Cohaesibacter sp. ES.047: one gene and its partner. The protein of the gene in region 1 interacts with the protein of each later gene in a pairwise test. Links are inferred from orthologs where the notes say so. Each region holds a gene or a part of one and is shown in the gene's direction. Other genes may lie near its edges.

Region 1 (2,883 bases):
CGGGCGATGCGTATATCAGAATGCTAGGGGCCGATGGCCGGAGTCTTCTGTTGCAGGATGGTCTCATTTTTTCTGCTGATCGTGCAGAAGGGGAGGCGCCACCGCTTGCGCTGATCGAAGCCCTGCCCGCGATCTGGTGGAGTGGAGCACCTCGTTTCGTGGTCGATTGGCCAGAAGTGGGCCGAATGAACAGAGTAGGGGTTGATTTTAAGGAAAAAAACACGAAATTCATGGACTAGAAGACCATAAATTAAACCATGGGTCTAAATTTGGGTAAGAAAGCGCATTCCTTGCCTTGGCAACGCCGACTTGACTCCCTAAATTCAGAAGAACTCGAAAATTTGCCGATTTATGTCATCGCGCTGGGAGGAATTTCCAAAGCATGATAATCGGTGTCCCCCGCGGGAACCAAGGGATTACATATGAACGCCAATTTCCGTAGCCTGGCTTTGTGGGTCATCATTGGCCTGTTGCTGGTCGCCCTCTTTCAGCTCTTTCAGAGCCCAACCCAGCAATCGAATTCTCAGGAAGTTCCGTTCTCGCAGTTCGTGAACGATGTTGAGCAGGGACGTGTGAAAGAAGTGACCATTACCGGTCAGCAAGTGACCGGGCAGATGTCCGACAACAGCAGCTTCCAGACCTACCTGCCGCAGAACGACACCACGCTCATTCCGACCTTAAGGAAAAACGGGGTAGCGATCACCGCCAAGCCGCCGACAGAGAGCTTCTCTTTGCTCAATGCGCTGATTTCCTGGTTCCCGATGATCCTCATTCTGGCTGTCTGGATCTTTTTCATGCGCCAGATGCAGGGCGGTGGTAAAGCCATGGGCTTTGGCAAGTCCAAGGCCAAGTTGCTGACCGAAGCACAGGGGCGCATCGTCTTTGACGACGTGGCTGGTGTGGATGAAGCCAAGGAAGATCTGCAGGAAATTGTTGAATTCTTGCGCGATCCGCAAAAATTCCAACGCCTTGGTGGACGCATTCCGCGCGGGGTGCTGCTCGTCGGCCCTCCGGGTACCGGTAAAACCCTTTTGGGTAAAGCGGTCGCTGGGGAGGCCAATGTGCCCTTCTTCTCGATTTCCGGTTCGGACTTCGTTGAAATGTTCGTTGGTGTCGGCGCGTCCCGTGTGCGCGATATGTTCGAGCAGGCCAAGAAGAACGCGCCTTGCATCATCTTCATCGATGAGATTGATGCGGTGGGTCGTCATCGTGGTGCCGGTCTTGGTGGCGGCAATGACGAACGCGAACAGACGCTCAACCAGTTGCTCGTTGAAATGGATGGTTTCGAGGCCAATGAGGGCGTGATCCTTGTTGCCGCGACCAACCGTCCTGACGTGCTCGACCCTGCCTTGATGCGTCCGGGCCGTTTTGACCGCCAGATCGTGGTGCCCAATCCCGATATCACCGGTCGCGAAAAAATCCTCAAGGTCCATATGCGCAATGTGCCGTTGGCTCCGGATGTGGATCTCAAGACCCTTGCTCGCGGAACGCCCGGCTTCTCAGGTGCTGACCTGATGAACCTTGTCAACGAGGCTGCCCTGTTGGCTGCGCGTCGTGACCGCCGTCTGGTTTCCATGTCCGAATTCGAGGATGCCAAGGACAAGGTCATGATGGGTGCGGAACGCCGTACGCTGGTGATGAGCGAGGAAGAGAAGAAACTCACTGCTTATCACGAAGCCGGCCATGCGCTCGTTGCACTGCATATGCCTGCCTCTGATCCGATCCACAAGGCGACGATCATTCCGCGCGGTCGCGCGCTTGGTATGGTGATGCGGTTGCCAGAAAAAGATCAGGTCTCCCTCACGCGTGCAAAATGTTATGCCGACCTCGCTGTTGCCATGGGCGGGCGTGTCGCCGAGGAAATGATCTTCGGTTACGAAAAGGTCACCTCGGGTGCGTCTGGTGATATTCAGATGGCAACGCGCCTGTCACATGCCATGGCCACCCAGTATGGCATGTCCGATGAGCTGGGTCCTTTGCTCTATTCGGAAAATGAAGAAGAGGTCTTCCTTGGTCATTCCGTGGCGCGCCAGCAGAATGTTTCGGATGAAACCCAGAAACTCGTCGACAGCGAAGTGAAGCGATTTGTCGAAGAAGGTTATCAGAAGGCCAAGCAGATTTTGGGTGATAAGAAGGATGAACTGATCTCCATTGCTGAAGGGTTGCTTGAATATGAAACCCTGAGCGGACAGGAAATCCGGGATCTGCTCGATGGCAAGCCTCCCGTGCGTGACGATGACGATGGTCCGATCACGACCAAGGGCTCTGCTGTTCCCTCCACCGGCGCCGTCAAGAAGGGTGGTGAACCCGATGGCGGCATGGAGCCGCAGCCACAAGGCTGATGGCCGTGTATCGTTCCAAGATTTTGAAAAGCGCCCCAACCGGGGCGCTTTTTGTTTGTTTGGCTTTTGTTGGTGAGATTCCCTTGCAATGCAGCGGTGTTTGAGCAAGAAGGCCTTGTAACAAGCGGCAACAATGTTTGACCGCCCGTGCGGAGAAAGTTGGCCCAAATCCGAGCAAATCAATATAGAGAGATAACGAAGCGTATTTACTTCGATTTAGAAGCTTTGTTCTAAAACGGGGTAAGACGGAATCGATTGCGGGCCGGTAAATCGGGAGCATCGAAGCGGATAAACTGTTCGCTGCGTTGGGTGCTCCGGGCGTGGCCCTTGAAAGGTTGAATGGGATTGATGGGAAAGTATTTCGGAACAGACGGGATTAGAGGGCACGCGAACCGGTTCCCGATGACTGCGGAAATCGCGATGAAAGTGGGTATGGCGACGGGCAAGATCTTCCGGCGCGGCGACTTTCGGCATCGTGTGGTGATCGGCAAGGATACGCGTCTGTCCGGTTACATGCTTGAACCGGCTCTGACTGCCGGGT
Region 2 (2,981 bases), 3.7 Mb from region 1 along the record:
GTCTTCCCTGGTGGGGGCGGTTCGGGCGGTGGATCGCTCGGTGTCAAGGGTGTCGGCCTTCTTGCCGGTGCGGCTCTTGTCATCTGGATGGCCACTGGCTTTTACACCATTAAAGAAGGTGAACTGGGGGTCGAGTTGATCCTTGGCGAGCCGATGGCTGTGTCCACCTCCGGTCTGAACTACAACCTGCCTTATCCGATTGGACGCACTGAGACGGTCAACGTCGACCAGATCCGTGACGTCACCATCGGGGTGCGGGAATTCAATACCCAGCGCGGTTCGGTTCGGTCGCAGGATGTCCCGGAAGAAAGTTTGATGCTGACCGGTGATGAAAACATCATTGATGTCGACTTCAAGGTTCAATGGAACATCAAGGATCCTGAACAATATCTGTTCAATGTCGACAGTCCTGAAATTGCCGTCAAGCAGGTCGCTGAATCCGCCATGCGCGAAGTGGTTGGTCGCAACACCATGGACGAAATCCAGACCGGTGACCGTGTTGCGCGCCAGGTTGCCGCACGTGATCTGACGCAGCATATGCTCGACAAATACAAGGCCGGTATCCGGATCATTCAGGTCCAGCTGCAGGGTGTTGAACCGCCAGTGCAGGTGATTGATGCCTTCCGCGATGTGCAGGCCGCCAAGGCGGACAACGTTCGCATGCAGAACGAAGCTCAAGCCTATGCCAACAAGGTCGTGCCTGAAGCCGAAGGTCAGGCTGCCCAGATTCTGGAAGCTGCCAATGCTTATCGCGAGCAGACCGTTGCAGAAGCCCGTGGTCAGGCCGATCGCTTCAGCAAGGTTCTGAGCGAATATGAAAAGGCGCCTGAAATTACCCGCAAGCGCCTCTATCTCGAAACCATGGAAAAGGTTATGGGCCAGTCCGAAAAAATTATTATGGACAGCAATGGAGAGGGCAGCGGTGTTGTTCCTTATCTGCCGCTCAATGAACTGACCAAGAAAGCGGGGAACTGATCATGTCTGCAAAAGGAATTTTCGCACTGGTCGCCGCAGCCTTCGTCGCGGTTCTGCTTTATGGATCGATTTATGTGGTCTATCCGAGTGAGCAGGCTATCGTCACCCAGTTTGGCCGAATTGAACGGGCAACGCGTGATGCCGGGTTCTATTTCAAGGTTCCCTTCATCCAGAGCGTTGAATATCTCGACAAGCGTGCGCGCTATCTCGAGCAGTCCGAACGTGAGGTCATTGCATCGGACAAGAAACGCCTGATCATTGACTCCTTCGTGCGCTACCGGATCGTTGATCCGCTCGTTTTCAAACGTCAGGCCAAATTCCTGTCGAACTTCGAGAACCAGTTGAACGGCTTCATGGGATCGTCTCTTCGTGACGTGGTGGCCGATTTCGGTTTCCGCGAGATCGTGCGAGACAAGCGTGATGAGCTGGTTGAACTGATCCGCAAGAGTGTGAATGAAAAGACCATGCGGCTTGGTGTCGAAGTCGTTGACTATCGCATTCGTCGCGCCGATCTGCCGGAAGAAAACTCCGCTGCTGTCTATCGCCAGATGCAGACGGAACGTCAGCAGGAAGCCAACGGTATTCGCGCCGACGGTGAGAAGCTGGCCCAGCAGATCCGCTCGGTTGCTGATCGTAATGCGACCGTGATCGTCGCAAACGCTCGCCGTGATTCAGAAATCACGCGTGGTGAGGGGGATGCCCAGCGGAACAACATTTTCGCGCAAGCCTACGGCAAAAACCCGTCCTTCTTCGAGTTCTACCGCTCGATGCAGGCCTACGAGCGCAGTCTGGCCAACGGGGATACCCGTCTGGTACTGAGCCCGACGGGCGAGTTCTTCGGCTACTTCTCCGGTGCAGACGATCCGAACCCGGGAGCGGTACCTGCTGCCACGGGTCCGATTTCCGATCCGTCGGTTGAAGATGCTTCGGCACCAGCGAGAGTGGAAATTCCGGAAACAGTGGCTCCGGCCAATCCGGATGAGCCTGTTGCGGCTGAATAAATAGACAATCCCCGAGCCAAAACCGGCTCGGGGATTTTCGCATTCGCGTCTCTTTTCCAAGATCCTGAGGATTTCATGTCGGATTTCATCGCTGCATTCGGGCTGGTGCTGGTCATTGAAGGGCTGCTTTACGCCGTAGCTCCCGACAGCATGAAGCACATGATGCAACAGGTGATGGAGATGCCGGGCAATGCCTTGCGGATTGGTGGAGTGGTTGCGATGATTGCCGGGGTTTTTGTTGTCTGGCTGGCGCGCGGCTGACACCAAACCTCATGACAGATCCAGAAACTGCCATGCTTCTTTGTCACACAATGCAAAGAGGCTTTTTTTATGCTTAAAGGGCGCGATAAGATGCGCCCAAGAGTCGGAGTGGATGTGTGCCCGATGATGGCATGCTGAATTGTGGAAGGAACGCCCGCCATGTTGATGCGATCCAAAGTGATATGTTTTGCATTTGCCTTTTTGATGGGCGGCTTTCTTGCCGTTTCTGGCGGTCCTGCTGCCGCGCACGAGACCGAGCATGGCCCCAGAAGCGTTGCCGATCTGGCCGAGCGCTTGATGCCAGCGGTGGTGAATATCTCAACCCGCTCGCTCGTCGAGGCCAAAGGGCGCATTCCCATCCCGAAAGTGCCTGAGGGTTCGCCCTTTGAGGAGTTTTTCGAGGATTTCTTCGACAAGAACCAACCTTCAGGCGAGCGACAGAGGGCCGTTCAGTCGCTGGGGTCCGGCTTCGTCGTGGATGCTTCCGGCCTGATCGTGACCAACAACCATGTGATTTCCGGGGCTGACCGCATCACCGCCACCTTTGCCGATGGCATGGAGCTTGATGCCGAGGTTGTCGGACGCGACACCAAAACCGATCTGGCTTTGCTCAAGGTCGAGGCTGCCGAACCGCTCACCACGGTGGATTTTGCCACGGAAAAAGAGGTGCGGGTTGGGGATTGGGTGATGGCGATTGGCAATCCGTTCGGTCTTGGCGGGTCGGTTTCCATCGGAATCGTCTCT

Evidence for each region. Proteins that work in one complex are often made in the same cells at the same time.
Region 2: the proteins of ftsH (region 1) and hflC interact in binary tests that used the Escherichia coli proteins (3 or more experiments, as listed by UniProt). The link is inferred for Cohaesibacter sp. ES.047 from one-to-one orthologs.

The regions. Positions count from the first base shown.
Region 1 is NZ_LT907844.1:1,325,943-1,328,825, forward strand. What follows is about bases 11-2,882. They hold ftsH (ATP-dependent zinc metalloprotease FtsH), read left to right. Parts: upstream 11-422; coding sequence 423-2,342; downstream 2,343-2,882. Other genes in these bases: tilS (tRNA lysidine(34) synthetase TilS), read left to right, coding at 11-239; glmM (phosphoglucosamine mutase), read left to right, coding at 2,691-2,882. Also shown: more of tilS, read left to right, coding at 1-10; more of glmM, read left to right, coding at 2,883-2,883. UniProt on the Escherichia coli protein: Acts as a processive, ATP-dependent zinc metallopeptidase for both cytoplasmic and membrane proteins. Plays a role in the quality control of integral membrane proteins.
Region 2 is NZ_LT907844.1:4,992,400-4,995,380, reverse strand. Bases 7-2,976 are described here. They hold hflC (protease modulator HflC), read left to right. Parts: upstream 7-977; coding sequence 978-1,976; downstream 1,977-2,976. Other genes in these bases: CPH65_RS23160 (Do family serine endopeptidase), read left to right, coding at 2,403-2,976; CPH65_RS23165 (DUF2065 domain-containing protein), read left to right, coding at 2,052-2,237; hflK (FtsH protease activity modulator HflK), read left to right, coding at 7-975. In the rest of the region: more of hflK, read left to right, coding at 1-6; more of CPH65_RS23160, read left to right, coding at 2,977-2,981.